2 regions of the Pontibacter locisalis genome follow, and region 1 is predicted to be linked to the other one. Evidence: riboswitches for the same ligand, from Rfam matches in the RefSeq annotation. Region 1 holds a riboswitch; the other holds the start of a gene.
What was found. A riboswitch is a leader RNA that binds a small molecule or an ion and turns the genes downstream of it on or off. The one in region 1 is predicted to bind S-adenosylmethionine.
Positions count from the first base shown of each region.

Region 2: linked by a shared signal. The riboswitch ahead of ACFSRY_RS06400 (ATP-grasp domain-containing protein) and the one ahead of metH (methionine synthase) in region 1 are both predicted to bind S-adenosylmethionine.

Region 1 covers NZ_JBHULU010000012.1:295,857-305,017, forward strand. Annotated here, with positions in the region: gene ACFSRY_RS09415 (hypothetical protein) at 1-836, opposite strand, end outside; gene ACFSRY_RS09420 (ribonucleoside-diphosphate reductase subunit alpha) at 1,015-3,399, opposite strand; gene ACFSRY_RS09425 (ribonucleoside-diphosphate reductase small subunit) at 3,763-4,722, opposite strand; gene rplU (50S ribosomal protein L21) at 5,366-5,677, shown strand; gene rpmA (50S ribosomal protein L27) at 5,750-6,019, shown strand; SAM riboswitch class I at 6,221-6,330, shown strand; gene metH (methionine synthase) at 6,382-9,161, shown strand, end outside.
Region 2 covers NZ_JBHULU010000009.1:157,146-166,306, forward strand. Annotated here, with positions in the region: gene ACFSRY_RS06380 (hypothetical protein) at 1-101, shown strand, start outside; gene ACFSRY_RS06385 (RecQ family ATP-dependent DNA helicase) at 209-2,116, shown strand; gene ACFSRY_RS06390 (L-lactate permease) at 2,178-3,626, shown strand; gene ACFSRY_RS06395 (LLM class flavin-dependent oxidoreductase) at 3,708-4,745, opposite strand; gene ACFSRY_RS06400 (ATP-grasp domain-containing protein) at 4,747-5,730, opposite strand; SAM riboswitch class I at 6,098-6,200, opposite strand; gene ACFSRY_RS06405 (VF530 family protein) at 6,317-6,553, opposite strand; gene ACFSRY_RS06410 (nuclear transport factor 2 family protein) at 6,606-7,028, opposite strand; gene ACFSRY_RS06415 (zinc-dependent metalloprotease) at 7,291-9,161, shown strand, end outside.

The sequences.
Region 1 (9,161 bases):
ATAACAGGAGCTACAGTTATTAATATTGTTTGCTTTGAAGGGAATAGGATTGAGTACAAAGGATATAAAGTAGCTATCATGCTAAGTATAGAATAAGTTGGATGCTCCATAGCCCACCTTACAAAGCCAGGGAAATTAGAGCCATAGATATGGTAAAAGCGTGCAGCTACTTTTAAATTGCCTTGGGCAGCTTCCTCTAAAATAAATGCTAAACCTTCTACTTTCTTCTGTGTAGAGTGATGTAGCAACTGATATTCCTGTCTACTAAATGCTTCAGCCTCCTCTATTCCTCTTAACGCTCTTATTGATTTAAAACCATTTCTCTTTGCAAGTGCTAATAGCTTTCCAGTACCATCATTTACTTCAAAATTGTTTGAGTAAACCTGTCTCAAAATTTCTGAAAGATCATACTTATTCTCATGTTGAATTTTCACAGGTTTTCCTTTCAGTGATTTAAATCGTAGTTCCAAGACTTGAAACCCATAAGTAAAGTCTTTCATCTTCCAATGAATCCATTTACAAGACTTGTTAGCTCTTATATATTTATAGAATTTGGTCAGCAGGTCCCTTTCTACTATGTCCAACTCATGCTCACTCAAATTTTTATTTACCAAACCCATCTCTTGAGCAGAGAGGTGAATTGAAAATGATTCAACTTGCTTGTTATCAAAGTCATAAATAGAAACTGAAGTTATTCTAGGTGTCCTATCATAGGGGTTTATGAAGGATTCACAAGCATAATGAATTATGCGAACTTTAGTACGTTGGTGTAGCAAGTATAATAATGTGTTCCGTCCTTGCCTTCTTTCTGCAAGTCGAGGAGAATCAAAGGTCATGTTCTATGTGTTTCTAAAAGTAATTAGAGCGTTTGCTGTTTTGAGAGAAATCTTGTGAGCAGGCTAAAAATTGGGCAATATTTTTCCATCCGCTAGCAGGGCGCCAGCAGTAATACAGGAATTATAATAGGTAGGAAAATAAAAGAAGGAGGACAATCAGCCCTCCTTCTTTAGTTATTTACGATCCGCAAGCTTCGCAACCCTCTGGGTCATCAAGTGAGCAGCTCATGTCGCTGCGGTTCTGGTCTTGATTGCTGTACACCGGCGACAGGGTTTCGGCGGCCTGTTTCTCTACCGTAAACTTGATGGCGTCTACAGCAGACTTGGTGCGCAGGTAATACATACCTGTTTTCAGTCCTTGCTTCCAGGCGTGGAAGTGCATGGAGGTCAGTTTACCGAAGTTTACGTTCTGTACGTGCAGGTTCAGCGACTGGCTCTGGCAGATGTAAGCGCCACGCTCAGCACTCATATCGATCACGGTACGCTGGCTGATCTCCCAAACTGTTTTGTACAGGTCCTTGATATGCTGCGGGATGTTCGTGATGTCCTGTATAGAACCATTAGCCGCTATGATATCCTGCTTCATTCTGTCGTTCCAGATGCCCAGCGCGATCAAATCTTTTAAAAGGTGCTTATTTACAACCATAAACTCGCCAGACAGTACGCGACGCAGGTAAATATTAGAAGTATAAGGTTCAAACGACTCGTTGTTGCCCAGGATCTGTGCCGTAGAAGCAGTAGGCATAGGCGCTACTAACAGCGAGTTACGCACACCATACTCCACTACATCTTTGCGCAGGCTTTCCCAGTCCCAGCGGCCAGACTCAGGTGTTATACCCCACAGGTCGAACTGGAATTTACCCTCTGACAACGGAGAGCCTTTGAAAGTCTCATACGCACCATTCTTCTTTGCCAGATCCTTGGAAGCGGTCATGGCAGCGAAGTAAATTGTCTCAAAGATATCCTTATTCAAGCCACGAGCTTCATCGCTTTCAAATGGCATGCGCAGGTGGATAAAAGTATCGGCCAAGCCTTGCACACCTAAACCAATCGGACGGTGACGCATGTTAGAGTTGCGTGCCTCCTGTACCGGGTAATAGTTTATGTCGATAACCTTGTTCAGGTTAACAGTGGCATGGTAGGTTACATCGAACAGCTTCTGGTGGTCGAACTCCTTGCTTCCATCCTCATTTTCTTTTACGAAGCGAGGCAGTGCTAAAGAGGCCAGGTTACATACAGCTACTTCATCTTCGCTGGTGTACTCCATGATCTCGGTGCACAGGTTAGAGCTTTTGATGGTTCCGAGGTTCTGCTGGTTAGACTTACGGTTTGCGTGGTCTTTGTACAGCATATATGGTGTACCCGTCTCGATCTGCGACTCTAATATGTGGAACCACAGGTCCTGTGCTTTTACTGTCTTGCGGGCACGGCCTTCACGCTCATACTTTACATACAGGCGCTCAAAGTCCTTGCCCCAGCACTCAGCCAGGCCAGGTGCTTCGTTCGGGCAGAACAGGCTCCAGTCACCATTTTCTTCCACCCGCTGCATAAACAGGTCTGGTGTCCAGAGAGCGTAAAACAGGTCTCTAGCACGATTTTCCTCTTTACCGTGGTTCTTCTTCAACTCCAGGAAATCGAAGATATCGGCATGCCATGGCTCCAGGTAAATAGCGAAGGCTCCTTTACGCTTACCACCACCCTGATCTACATAGCGTGCCGTATCATTAAACACCTTCAGCATCGGGATGATACCGTTTGATGTACCGTTGGTGCCTTTAATGTAGGAACCAGTAGCGCGAACATTGTGTATGCTAAGGCCAATGCCGCCGGCGCTCTGCGAGATCTGCGCACACTGTTTCAGGGTGTCATAGATGCCCGGAATGCTGTCATCCTTCATGGTTAGCAGGAAGCACGAAGACAACTGCGGCTTTGGAGTACCTGCATTGAATAAAGTCGGGGTGGCGTGTGTAAACCACTTCTCAGACATGAGGTTATAAGTCTCAATAGCAGACTCAATATCCTCCTTGTGTATACCCACGGCCACACGCATCAGCATGTGCTGCGGACGCTCCACTATCTTGCCATCCAGGCGAAGCAGGTAAGAGCGCTCCAGTGTCTTATAACCGAAATAGTCGTAGTTGTAGTCGCGATCGTAAATGATGGTTGAGTCCAGCAGTGCCGCATTCTTACGAATAATCTCATACACATCTTTCGCTAGCAGAGAAGCATTCTCACCGGTTTTCGGGTCCTCGTAAGTATAAAGGCGCTTCATGGTGTTAGAGAACGACTTACTTGTAACCTTGTGCAGGTTAGAGATAGCTACACGTGCAGCCAGCGTAGCGTAGTCCGGGTGCTTGGTTGTAAGCGATGCAGCTGTTTCTGCGGCAAGGTTATCCAACTCCACAGTGGTAACGCCATCGTAAATACCATCGATTACTTTCTTGGCTACCTCAATCGGCGACACATAATCCATGTGCAAACCATAACACAGCTTCTCTATTCGTGCTGTAATCTTGTCGAATTTGACGGATTCGCGTCGGCCGTCTCTTTTTACTACTAACATAGCATATACATTTAGCGGGTGTCAAGGGCCCGGTTTATTAATAGAATTTATCAGGAACCTCTGCCTTTGCAGGAGGTGGTTGTTCTATGGTGAAGTATACAATCAGCCCATACGCTTTTATGAGTACAAGCCGTTGAAGTACAAAAGATTATGTGTAAAGCAAAATGCTTTTACTATATAGTGGAGTAGAGATACCCCTTTAGGTGGCGAGGTGCCAGCTATTTCCGCTCCGGCTTCAAAATCGGGTTAAAAGACTCCAAAGCCGGAATGGTAAATCTGTAATATTAAAGAAACTGTTCAGGTAGGGAAAGAAGGTGAGTTTTTTCCCTTTGGCTTCCTAAACATACAAATTCTCTATATATCTTAAAAGTCTTCGTCTAGAGAAAAAACGTTTTTGTCTTTATCTCCCATCACGCCGGCTTTCTGGTACTCGCCCACGCGCTTCTCGAAGAAATTTGTTTTGCCCTGAAGCGAAATCATCTCCATAAAGTCGAATGGATTTGTTGCATTGTAGATCTTGCTGCAGCCCAAGGCCACCAGCAGTCGGTCAGCCACAAATTCAATGTATTGGCTCATCAGCTTCGCGTTCATTCCGATCAGGTCTACCGGCAAGGCATCTGTTACAAACTCCTGCTCAAATGTTACAGCATCTCTGATGATTTCATGCACACGGCTCTCTGGGAGCTTGTTGTTCAGCATAGAGTAAAGCAGACAGGCAAAATCGCAATGCAGACCTTCGTCACGACTGATAAGTTCGTTAGAGAAAGTTAAGCCAGGCATCAGGCCGCGCTTTTTAAGCCAGAAAATAGAGCAGAAAGAGCCGGAGAAGAAGATGCCCTCCACAGCCGCGAAAGCGATCAGGCGCTCTGTAAAGTTCTCGCTGTTGATCCATTTAAGCGCCCACTCTCCTTTTTTCTTCACACACGGCACTGTCTCCAGCGCGTTAAACAGGTAGTCTTTCTCAGACTGCTTTTTTATATAAGTATCTATAAGGAGCGAGTAAGTTTCGGCGTGGATGTTCTCCATCATTATCTGAAAACCATAGAAGCAGCGCGCCTCCGGTATCTGCACCTCCTGCATAAAGTTTATGGCCAGGTTCTCGTTCACAATACCATCAGAGGCAGCAAAGAAAGCCAGTACGTGGCTGATAAAGTGGCGCTCGCCGTCATTCAGGTTTTCCCAATCTTTAATGTCCTGCGATAAATCGATCTCTTCAGCAGTCCAGAAGCTGGCCTCAGCCTGCTTGTACATCTGCCAGATGTCGTTGTGCTGGATCGGAAACAGTACAAAGCGGTTTGGGTTCTCTTGTAATATTGGCTCCATAAACTAATAATTAAGTGTTTTATTGGTTGAAGGGGTAAGCAGTTCTGCTTAGAAAACACCCCATTAAAATTAATGTTTTAATAGATGTCTGGCTGACATCCGGTAGTATCTTGACTTCAAATATATAGAATTGAACTTGAATTACGGGGCTAAAGTTGTTCAATTTATTAACACCCTTTTAAGTGGTTGATGGCTTGTTAGTTGTGGTGAAATAAACACCTTTATCCACATAAGTTATCAACTATATAGTTCTGGTTTAATATTGCTAATAAAATATTAAATCATTGTTAAATGCCGTTTTGAGTATTTCAGTGGTCTTTTTGATAAAAAAGAGAGTTGCCTGAAGGTGGAGTAGTGTGTAAAATATTAAGTCTGCGGATAAAATTTGTGAAGGCTGGAGCAGATTTACACAGCGGGTGTTGAAAATGTGGATTACTGAGGTCGCCTTTATCTGGTTAGTGCTTAATGAATTAAGGGTGAATTTTGAGGTGCTTAGAAAGTGGTCTGTGGATTTCAACATTGTTATCCACATTTTGGTGTGTAATGAATGGGCAGGGTTTAACAATTTATACTACAAGGCGTTGCATAATTAAATTATGTGCCGTACTTTTGCAGACTAAATTTAAAATATACATTGAAGCTGATGTACGCAATTGTAGAAATCGCAGGTCAACAGACCAAAGTAGAGAGCGGTAAGTTCATCTACGCTAACAAGCTTTCCGGCAATGAGGGTGACGCCGTAGAGTTCACCAATGTTCTTCTTACTGATGACAACGGCACAATTACTTTAGGTGCTCCTTTCGTTGAAGGTGTTAAGGTTACAGGAAAAATCCTTACCAGCACTGTGAAAGGCGACAAAGTGATCGTTTTCAAAAAGAAGAGAAGAAAAGGATACCGTAAGAAGAATGGTCACCGCCAGCACTTCACGAAGGTCCTTATCGAGAGCATTGGTTAAGCAGTAAGAAGAAATTAATCGAAGAACCTTTTCAGGGGACGCCCCGCTAACCTGAACTAAATTTTAAACAAAATGGCACACAAAAAAGGAGCTGGTAGTTCTAATAACGGCCGCGAGTCGCACTCTAAACGACTAGGTGTTAAGATTTACGGTGGCCAGGACATTATCGCTGGTAACATCATTGTAAGACAAAGAGGTACTGCACACCACCCAAGTACTAACGTAGGTATGGGTAAAGACCACACGCTTTTCGCGTTGGTTGATGGAGTTGTATCATTCAGAAAAGGTAAGAAGAATCGTTCTTACGTTTCTGTACTTCCTAAAGTAGAAGCAGAAGCTTAGTTCTAAGCATTGCTGATGCAAGAGAAAAAGGGATGCCGTGAGGTATCCCTTTTTTATTTCCTCTTCTCTATTTGTTTTAATGTGCTTCTCTGGTCAAATACCACCTGTTCTTTGCAGCCCCTCTTTCGTTAGTTGTAGCAAGGTGACCACCTTGGTGTAACATAATTTATTTTTTTACGCATACATCCTTATATTTGTAACTTCTTATCAAGAAAGACCGAGGGATAGGGCCCTGTGACGTCTTAGCAACCTTGTTAAAGCCTGGTGCTAATTCCCTTCTCTGCTAAACTTTAGCCGGGAAAAGATAAGAGAGTATATCCTGCCTTAGGGTGTCCTTCTTGATAAGCAATTGCAGAAGACTTATGAGAAGAAAGACACCGGACATGAAGAACAACCACCCCATTTATCAGCTGCTGAAAGAACGTGTACTAGTGTTAGATGGCGCTATGGGTACCATGATTCAGCGTTACAAGCTCTCAGAAGAAGATTTCAGGGGCGAACGGTTCAAAAATCATCTTGGCGACCTGAAGGGGAATAATGATTTGCTCTCCATTACCCGTCCGGATATTATCAAGTCCATTCATGCAGAATACCTGGAGGCTGGCGCTGACATAGTAGAAACCAATACTTTCAGCGGCACCAGTATAGCAATGGCTGACTATCATCTAGAAGATCTGGTGTATGAGCTAAACTATGAGTCAGCAAAAATAGCTCGGGAGGCAGCAGATGAAATTGAGGCCAAAGTATCCGGGAGACCACGACTTGTGGCAGGTGCTATTGGCCCGACCAACCGTACTGCTTCTCTTTCTCCGGATGTAAATAACCCTGGTTATCGCGCTGTTACCTTCGATCAGTTGGTAGAGGCATATTATGAGCAAGTGCGTGGCTTAGTAGATGGCGGCGCAGATCTGCTGCTGGTAGAGACAGTGTTTGACACACTAAACTGCAAGGCAGCGTTGTTCGCTATACAGCAGTATGTGCAGGATGGCGGTAAAGAATTACCCATTATGGTGTCTGGTACAATCACAGATGCAAGTGGGCGAACCTTATCCGGGCAAACCGTTGAAGCATTCTGGAACTCCATTTCCCATGCGAACATCCTTAGTGTGGGCTTTAATTGCGCCCTGGGTGCACGTCAGCTGAAAACACACATTCAGGAGCTGGCTCGTATCTCAGACTGTTACATTAGTGCTTACCCGAATGCGGGTTTGCCCAATGCTTTTGGTGGGTACGATGAAACAGCCGAACAAATGGGTGCTATTGTAGAGGAGTATCTAAAGGAGGGATTGGTAAATATCTTGGGTGGGTGTTGTGGCACAACGCCAGTACACACCAAAGTTATTTCAGACCTCGTACAGAATTATAAGCCGCACACCCCTTCCCCGGTTCCTCCCCTCCCACGATATAGTGGCCTCGAACCTCTCACCATTACTTCGGATACCCTTTTCGTGAATGTCGGCGAGCGTACAAACGTAACCGGTTCAAAGAAATTTGCCCGCCTGATCATAAACGGTGAGTTTGAGGAAGCACTGTCTGTGGCACAGCAGCAGGTGGAAGGTGGTGCCCAGATCATTGACGTGAACATGGACGAAGGTATGCTCGATTCGGAGCAGGCTATGGCGAATTTCCTAAACCTTATCGCCTCCGAGCCTGATATTTCCAAGCTTCCTATCATGATCGACTCCTCCAAGTGGAGCGTTATTGAGGCTGGTTTAAAATGCGTGCAGGGCAAAAGTATCGTTAACTCCATCAGCTTAAAAGAAGGCGAAGAAGCATTTAAGAAGCTGGCCCGCAAAGTTCGCCAGTACGGTGCTGCGGTGGTAGTTATGGCTTTCGATGAGAAAGGCCAGGCAGACACCCTGCCGCGGCGCATTGAAATCTGCGAACGCTCCTACCGCATACTTGTTGATGAAGTTGGTTTCCCGCCACAAGACATCATCTTTGACCCGAACATACTTGCCATTGCCACAGGTATAGAAGAGCATAATAATTATGCTGTAGACTACATCGAGGCGGTGAAGTGGATCAGAAAGAATCTGCCACACGCGCTGGTAAGTGGTGGGGTAAGTAACCTTTCCTTCTCCTTCAGGGGTAACGATGCAGTTCGTGAAGCGATGCACACGGTGTTTTTGTACCATGCTGTGAAAGCCGGTATGGACATGGGTATTGTAAATGCTGGTATGATGGGTGTGTATGATGAGATACCAGCAGAACTGCGCGACCTGATCGAGGATGTGATCTTCAACCGCCATCCGGATGCGACTGAAAAGCTGGTGACTTATGCGGAGACGATCAAAGGAAAAGGACGGGATGCGGCACAGGGAGACAACAGCTGGCGTGAGGCTCCGGTAGAAGAGCGCCTGAAGCATGCGCTGGTAAAAGGTATTGTAGAATACATAGAGGAAGATACGGAGGAGGCCAGGCAGAAAGCTACTAAGACGCTGGAGGTAATTGAAGGACCATTGATGGCTGGCATGTCAGTGGTTGGTGACTTATTCGGTGCTGGTAAAATGTTCCTTCCACAGGTAGTGAAGAGTGCCCGCGTTATGAAAAAGTCAGTGGCTTACCTGTTGCCATTTATGGAGCAGGAAAAACTAGCCTCAGACACCTCTAAATCTACGGCAGGTACTATTCTTATGGCCACGGTAAAAGGCGATGTGCACGACATCGGGAAAAATATAGTAGGTGTGGTGCTGGCCTGTAATAATTATGAAGTCATAGACCTGGGTGTAATGGTGCACCTGGATAAAATACTGTCAGAGGCAGAAGCGCAGCAGGTAGATATTATTGGTCTGAGCGGGCTCATAACACCGTCGTTGGATGAGATGGTATACGTGGCCCAGGAAATGGAGCGCAGGGGCATGAAGATTCCGCTATTGATCGGTGGGGCAACTACCTCACGGGTCCACACTGCTGTAAAGATCGCACCGCAGTACAGCGAGCCAGTAGTGCATGTACATGACGCCTCCCGAAGCGTGACGGTGGTGAGCAGCCTATTAGGTAGTGACCGGGAGGCTTATATTGCAGCAATAAGGGCGGAGTATGAAAAGCTGCGTGAAGATCATCTAGGGCGAACCAGGGACCGCGCCTTCGCAAGCATAGAAGAAGCCCGGGCTAATAAATACAAAGTCAATTGGGAAAC
Region 2 (9,161 bases), on a different contig from region 1:
TGAACATCAACCGTTTTGACGAGGAGCGTGCGGCACAGGCAATCGAGAAACTGAAAAAAGTTATCGAGGATCGTGAAGACGGTCAGTCAGCTGCAGCTTAATTAATGTTTGATTACCAGTAGTTATGGCCCCGCTTCGAAAGAAGTGGGGCTTTTTTTGTGTCTGAATTCTGCTGTGTATCCTTTATCTTCGCACAAAAGCACTCTCCTTGCAAGACATCCGGCACATACTCAAAACTTACTGGGGCTATGACACCTTCAGGCCTTTACAGGAGGATATTATCTATTCAGTGCTGGGAGGGCATGATACACTGGCCCTGCTACCTACTGGTGGAGGAAAGTCCGTGTGCTTTCAGGTGCCTGCCATTGCCCTGGATGGTCTTTGCCTGGTAATAACCCCACTGATCGCCCTGATGAAGGACCAGGTAGCGCAACTAAAGCAACGTGGTATAAATGCAGTAGCTATTTATTCTGGGATGAGCCGCCGGGAAATCGATGTTACCCTGGATAACTGCGTGTATGGCAATGTGAAGTTTCTGTACTTGTCACCAGAGCGTTTGCTTACAGATCTGTTCCAGGAGCGGGTTAAAAGAATGAAGATTAGCTTGCTGGCCGTGGATGAAGCACACTGTATTTCGCAGTGGGGGTATGACTTCCGGCCTCCCTACCTGCAACTAGCGGAGCTGAGGGAGGTACTTTCCGGTGTTCCTGTAATTGCCTTAACTGCCACTGCCACCGAAGAGGTAAAACAAGACATCCAGCAGAAACTCAAGTTTCCGAAGGCTAATGTATTTCAAAAGAGCTTCGCGCGCTCCAACCTGTCCTATTCCTGCCTCTACACTGAAAACAAGACAAATCGGTTATTGGAGATACTACAGCGCATGCCAGGGCAAAGTATTGTGTATGTGCGCAGCCGCAGGCAAACGGTTGAAATGGCCAAATTCCTGCAAAGCCGGCTCATTTCGGCAGCAGCATATCATGCAGGGCTTAAGTTTGAGGACCGAAGCGCTGTGCAGCAAGCCTGGATAGACGACAAAGTACGGGTAATGGTGGCTACCAATGCTTTCGGAATGGGTATTGATAAGCCGGATGTGCGGCTGGTAGTGCACCTTGACCTGCCGGAGAGCCTGGAAGCTTACTACCAGGAAGCAGGTCGTGCAGGAAGGGATGAGAAATATGCTTATGCTACCATACTCTTTGGGCCAAACGATACTGCTGAGCTAATAAGCAAGATTGAGGATGCGCATCCACCTGTCGACTTTATCAGGAGAGTATATCAATGCCTGGCAAACTATTACCAGTTAGCAGTCGGCAGTGGATTCATGAGCAGCTTCGATTTTGATCTTGCTTCCTTTGCAAAAAACTATAAACTACCCGCTCTCCAGGCGCACCATGCTGTGAAACGGCTTGAGTCGGAGGGGTATGTACAGTTGAATGAAGGGTGTTATGCTCCGTCAAGGCTAAACCTGGCAATGGATAATACCGCGCTATACGATTTTCAGTTAAAGAACCCGGACCACGACAAGCTTATCCAGATGATACTTCGGATATATGGAGGAGAAGCTTTTGCTTCATTTGTGAAAATATCCGAGAGTAAAATGGCGCAACAGCTTAAGATTCAGGAACAGGAGTTGCGCCGTAAGCTGGAATACCTGCATAAATTGCAGGTGCTGGTATATGAGCCGCAGCGCGATTCACCTCAGATCACTTTTACCAAACCCCGTGAAGGTGCAGGTTCTTTGCCTCTGAACATAAACAAGCTAAACCAGCTGCGCGAGAGGGCAGAGGTACAGGCAAAAGAGATGGCCCGCTACGTAGAAACAAATAACAGGTGCCGTACCCAGCTACTGTTGGAATACTTCGGGGAGATAACTGATGCGCGTTGCCGCGTATGTGATTTCTGTCTTGCTGAGCGGAAAAAGGAGCGGGAAGAAAAGGACGAAAGTCGTCTGCGTGATAAAGTGCTGGAGCTGGTAAAAGAAAAGCCTTATTTACCCAGAGATCTGGTAAGCCTGTTCGAGCCAAAGCACTCAGAGGCGGTCTCTGTACTTATTCGTGAAATGGTAGATTTGGGTAATCTGAAGTATAAAGAATCAGGTCAGTTAATGTTAGGGTAACCTGTTTTCCTGTTTAACGTGTTCTTTGTACAAAGCTTTGTAGTGATACTTGTTTCTGTAAATGATCTACTTCCTGTCTCTGTTGCCGATTATTGTTCTTGTAGCGCTTTCGCTCCTCAGAGGGGTGAAGGAGGCAGTGACAGTGGGTTGGCTGGTGACAACCCTCCTTTTTTTCTTCTGGGGAGCAGACATTAATCAATATCTTGGTGCGCTGGGAGTATCTATGCTTACGACCATTAACATCCTCATGATTGTGCTTGGGGCTGTATTTCTGTACAATATAATGCAGCACACGGGAATGATAGAGCAAATTAGTCATTCTCTGGACAGGCTGCATCCGTCTAAAGAGATACGCTTTTTCCTGCTTGCGTTGGGGCTTACTGCTTTTTTCGAAGGTGTGGCCGGTTTCGGTACACCAGGAGCCATTGTACCGCTCATTCTTGTGGCTTTGGGTTTCGGGGCAATTCTGTCGGTGTCGGTGGTGCTGCTGTTTGATGGACTGGTAGCTTTGTTTGGAGCTGTTGGAACCCCTGTTTTAACGGGGTTACAGGTGCCGCTTGGCCTTTCTGAAAGTCAGGTTTACAACATAGCTATCACCGCAGCCCTACTTGTTGCACTGGCAGGTGTGTTGGTGCTGCTGCTGGTATTCCGGATGGTAACAAGGGAGCATGGCCTGTTGGAGCATAGAAAAGAGGTACTCCTCCTGTATACTTTTTTTGCTGTACCCTTTTGCTTTTTTGCGTGGCTTGTTCCTGAGCTGGCAACTGTACTGGGTTCATTAACCATGCTGGGGCTTTCAGTGCTTTATTTGGGGCGGGGCAAAAGGCCGGTTAATTTAAAGCCATGGCTACCCTATGCCGTGCTGGCGTTTTTACTCTTATTGCCAAAGCTTTGGGAGCCTTTAAAAGGTTGGATAGGCATGGAGCTTGTTTTTCCGGGGATGTTCGGTACAACTATTGACGGCGCAATCAAACCACTGCAATCGCCGTTGCTGCCTTTTTTAGTAGTAGGTATGGGAGTTGCTTTCTTTAAGAAAAGTGAGTCGCTCTATCTGGGTGAACTACTAATGAAGATCGGGAGAGTGTTTGTAGTGCTTTTCCCTTCGGTTGCAATTGCACAGCTTATGATTCACTCCGGTGTCACACAGCCATCTATGGTGCGCTATATTGCAGAGCTGATGAGCTCACTTGGCACTGCCTATGTAGTAGTAGCTCCCTTTATCGGGGTGTTGGGCGCTTTCATCACTGGCAGCACCACGATTTCTAACATTGTGTTCGGTGCGTCTCAGTTAGAAACCGCTGTTGCTTTAAACATTGAACCTGTAACCATGTTAGCGCTTCAGTTATCGGGAGCCTCTATGGGGAATGCCATCTGCCTTTTTAACATCATTGCGGCAGCTTCTGTTGCCAACATAAAAGAGTATCGCTTAATACTCTCTAACAACATGGGACCTACATTACTGGCCACTTTGTTGGTGGGCCTGCTTGGGATGGTCCTGTTCTTTTTATAGTAACAAAAAAGCCCCTCTGCAAAATAGAGGGGCTTAAGATTAGTTAGTGTTATAGATTTGCTAGTTGTAAAGTGTATTTTGTTAAGCAGAAAGCTTAGCTCCTTTATGAGCATGTATCACAGCCTCAGAAAACCGCTCCATTTCTTCCAGTTGCGGACTGCACTGCAGTAAGAAGAAATCAACCCCAACTGCCTCAAATGCAGCAATTCTATCCTGCACCTTTGCCGGAGTGCCTACTAAACCGGAGCGCAAGCCACGGTTAGATACAGAGTACTCCTGTAGTGAGAGTTGCCCTTCCAATTGAGTGCCTGCCAGCCATTGCTGGTAGTTATCAAATCCTGCAGCTGTATTGTTTACATCAGTGATGCGTGCGAGCTCCTTTTTTACTTCCAGTTCATTATCACGGACTATACTATAAGCTGCCACACCAAATTTCATCGGAGGCAGACCCAGTGCTTCTCTTCTTTCTCGCATGTTGGCAATGCGCCTGCCTATGAGTTCAGGAGAGTCCCCGTGCATTACGTATCCATCGCATTGGCTCGATATCAGAGCCTTAGCGGCTTCTGACTCACCTCCAGCGTAGATGAATGGCTTCTTAACCGGCTTGGGCTGCAGTATGTTATCCTCTACATTATAATAGTTGCCATTGTAAGAAAAGTGGTCTTTTGCCCAAACGCTTGTTACTATATCGAGCCACTCTTTCGTACGGGCGTACCGATCGTCGTGCTGCTCAAAGTGAATACCATACTTTGTCGCTTCATCGCGCCACCAGGAGGAAACTACATTAAGTGAAAGCCTGCCTCCACTTATGTTAGCGATATTCGCGGCCTGCTTCGCCAGGATGGCAGGATTGTGAAAAGTTGGTCGCACTGCCACCATTATCTCTAGTTGCTCTGTTACAGCAGCCAGAGCTGCCGCTGTTGACCAGGCATCCAGCGATGGTGCTTCTTTGCCTTTGATGTCGTTCAGGTACAGCTCAGCAATAAGGGACAAGCTGTACCCCCAGTCTTCGCTGCGCTGTGCCAGCTTTTTTACATAATTCCAGGAAGTGTCCATGCCTTCGTCAGGCACGTTGCGGAGCCAGCCTCCAAAAACGGGTAACCAATATCCGAATTCCATTTTATACCTCCTGTAGTTTAAGTTGAGCTTTAGTTTCCAGGAAATCCACCAGACGTGCATGCGGGTTGAAGCCAATCACGTTCACTGCGTCTGCCACAAAATTGGAAAGGGCATTCACGTCGTAATAATATAATTGCCCATCGCGGTCGTCGATGATGTATTCTATGCCACCTACATCTATGCCTGATGACTGTACAATCAACTCAATAGCATTAATCACTTCCTGTGAGGGTGTAAACCCTTCTACCTTCATTCCATTTTTCGGAGCATCAATGGCGCAGGCATTTCTCACCAGTTCTTTACCACCTGTTGTCTGGCAGATGTCGGCAGGGCAGAGGTTAAAGCTTTCACCGGTAGTATATACCTTTATGGCGTAAAGGTATTTCCCTCCCAAAGTCTCTACTCTGTTAATGTGACCGTCGCGGGCAGGAATAAACTCCTGTACAAGAGCCGTATGATCAATGCCCAGTTTCACATCACCGGCTGCAACTGCCGAAGCAAGTTCTTCCGGTGAATCGTAGCGCACGATGCCCGCACCGCTTCCGCCAATATTAGCTTTTACAACCACCGGGTAACGCAAAGCTTCGGCTGTTGCCACTGCCTGTGAGGCATGGTTGATAACACGCGACTTAGGGTAGGGCAAGCCAAGTTTTTCCAACAGGGTTAGCTGTAGTGCTTTTGATGCCTCATACTGAAATGCTTTATAGCCATTTACTACAGGCACTCCCTTAGCTTCTAAATGTGCCAGCAGGCCAAGTGTGTAAAAGATGCCGTTCTCATTGTTGCGCAGGTAAGCCGATGGGCTCATGCGGTTAAAGAAGGCGCTGTAAGGTACCTCCTTCTCTGCCAGGTCATAAGAATGTACAGCAGCGTTCAGGCGCACATAAGGAATGCCCCGTGCATCCAGTTCGTTGAACAACGGCTTAAACCATTCCTGGTGCTCATGAAAAATGGCAACCGGTTTTATAGATGATGATGTTGACATAAAATTGTTTTTTCAGGTATAGGTGTAGTGTTACAGGTGATGTAAAATCACCGGGTTAAAACAATAACAATAGGTATAGGTGAGTAGTGAACAACCTCCACCCATGCCCGTTTGAAAAGGGTATAGTAGGAAAGAGAGCCATATCTGCACAAGCAAAAAGGCTACAGTAGTTCAGGGAATTGCAAAAGATTTATTACTGCGATGTTCTAAAGCGCAGCAAATACCAGAATAATTGCAGTTGAACTAACAACAACAGCAACAACAACAGGTTATAACAGAAGACAGCGAATAAACGCCAAATGATGATTGGTTGAAAATGTTTGCCGGAGCGGCAGTAAGCTGGTAAGCTGAAATTTCCATTTTTGTGAATTTATATCCCCTAATTATTTTAGGCAGGAATTAGCACCTGGTACCAAGACTGGTTGCTAGAAGTTCATAGAGCCTGTTCTCTCCCTTCTTCTTTATAAATCAAATCCTTGTGAGGATAATTGACTTTACGATGACAAAGGTCGTAGCTAATTTTTAGAAAAGCAAATATTATAAGATAAATAATGTAGGTACATGTAAAAAAGTGCGAGGCAGCAGCTTATTGAGTCTTTCTGCTTCTGCGCAGGGTGTACAGGTATAGGCTCTCCACCTTCTCACGTGCCCAGGGTGTTTTGCGCAAAAACGTTAAACTTGATTTTATACTTGGGTTACTCTTAAAGCAGTTGATGTTGATTTTATGGCTGAGCTCCTCCCAACCATAATAATCCACGAGGTGTTCCAGTATCGCCTGCAGGGTTTTACCATGCAGCGGGTTGTTCTTTTGTACTTCTGCCATAGGGTGCAAAATTAAGTAAATATCCCGACTCCTGCTTATAAAGGACTCCCCCTTACTGCTCGTTGTGCGGCGGTATAAAAGTTACTTCAACTATTTTCCCATCCTTCACACGGTATACGGCAATGGCATCCGTCCGGGGTTTGTCTTTCACTCGCTGTACCTTCTCATGGTCAATAACCACGTCTCCGGCAATAATTCTGTTAACCACCTCGCAATGTAAGTCAGGAGTGGCGGCAAACATGGCTCCATATCTTTTGCGCAGTTCTTCCTTCCCCTGGTAGGTTAAAACTCCCGGCTGCCGATAAACCTTCACACTATCGCTGAAAGCCTGTACAAAGGTGTCAATATCACGGTTGTTATAGCCTTCCAATTGTAATTTTACGGGAGCTTCTACAGAGGGAGTTGGAGACTGGTTTTGGCTTTGTGCTGACATTACAGTAAGTATAAACAGAACAACAAGTGTAAAATGCTTCATATAGGTAATTGTAGGAGAACCACTGCAAGATAAAGTATAAAACAGAAAATCCTGGTGCTTAGGTTTAGCTGTCTGATTAAAAATCAAAACATGAAGATCCCAATTAGCTATAAAAACAAATCTGATTGGGGTTTTATAACGAGATGCCTTAACTTTAAAAACTATATCTGCTGCATAAGTATGCAGCTTACTGTTTATCTAACTTTAAACTACCTTCTTACTCATGCTAAAGTCTTACAAGGTTATAAGCTTAGGTTTGCTTATGGCACTTACACAGGCTTCCTGTTCCAGTACTAAAACCGCTACTTCTCAAAAAGGAACGGCTAGTAGTGTGGAAGCAGAAAAGCCAAAGCCTTCTAAAAACGGCATCAAAAGCTATGGTGAAGTTATTACAAAAGATGCAAAATCAGATGCCGGTGTTTTCACAGTTCATAAAGTAGCAGATAAGTATTACTACGAAATACCTGATACGTTGCTAAACCGCGACTTTTTGTGGATCAGCAGGTTTGCTAATCTTCCTTCCGGCCTTGGCGGGGGGTATGTGAATGCAGGTTCTTCTGTGAATGAGCAGATGGTAGAGTGGCAGAAAGTAGACAATAAGATCGTACTGAAAACGAAATCTTATAGTGCTATAGCAGCAGACTCCCTTCCGATCAACCTGTCAGTGAAGGCTAATAATTACCAGCCTACCCTGTATGCTTTCGACATTGCCGCTTTTTCAAAAGATTCCAGTGCCTATGTAATTGATGTTACAAAGTTTTTCCTGAGTGACATCAAAGCAATCAGTGGATTGGACTCAGATATGCGCAAGAACTATAAGGTAAGTAAGCTGGATGATAACCGAAGCTTCATCAACAGTGTGAAGAGCTTTCCGCTGAACATCGAGGTGAAGCAGGACTTTACTTACGATGCTGCAGAGCCACCTTCAAACTCTGAAACTGGTGCCATCAGCCTGATGATGAACCAGTCGATGGTGCTGCTGCCTAAAGTGCCGATGCAACCACGCATGTACGACGACCGCGTGGGTTACTTTAATATTCGCCAGATTGACTACGGATCGGAGGCCTACAAAGCGGACGAGAAATCTTTTGTTCGTAGATGGAGATTAGTGCCAAAGGATATGGCTGCCTACAAGCGGGGTGAGTTAGTTGAGCCGGTGAAGCCAATTGTTTACTACCTGGATCCTGCTACTCCGGAAAAGCTGCGCCCCTACATAAAAGCAGGGGTGGAGCAATGGAATAAAGCCTTCGAAACTGCGGGCTTCAAAAATGCCATACTTGCAAAAGACCCGCCAACAAAAGAGGAAGACCCGGATTTCAGCCCGGAGGATGTACGTTACTCGGTAATTCGTTACGTTGCCAGCACTACCCGAAATGCCATGGGGCCGAGCGTGTCTGATCCTCGCTCCGGCGAAATCATTGAAAGTGATATTATCTGGTACCACAACCACCTTCGCTCTTACAGAAACAGGTACTTGTTGGAGACAGGTGCAGCTAACCCGAGTGCCCGCACCCTGAATACACCCATGGAAGACCTGGGTGAGATGATGCTGGAAGTGATTACCCACGAAGTAGGGCATGCGTTAGGCTTACCACACAACATGAAAGCCAGCTTTGCCTACGATACAGACTCCCTTCGCTCCGGTACCTTTACGCAGGAGTATGGTATTGCTGCTACCATCATGGACTATGCCCGTTACAACTACGTAGCGCAGCCTGGTGACAAAGATATTCGTTTCGTGCGCCAGTTAGGTCCTTATGACCATTATGCCATTAACTGGGGTTATCGTTACCTGCCGGATGCCAAAAGCCCGGAGGAAGAGATTCCTACACTTTCCAAATGGATAGAAGCTACCAATAACGACCCTGTTTACCAGTTCGGAAGCGGCAGCGGTGGGTATGATCCTGCAAGCCAGACAGAGGGTATTGGTGATGATCCGATCAAAGCAAGTACCTACGGCCTAAGGAATCTGAAACTGGTAGCGCCACAACTCACAAAATGGACAGCAGTAGAAACGAATGACTACAATGACCTGGACGAGCTTTACGGTGAGCTGCTAGGGGTGTGGAGCCGCTACATCGGCCACGTTGTAACAAACGTTGGCGGGGTGTATGAGAACCGCCTGAAGCCAAA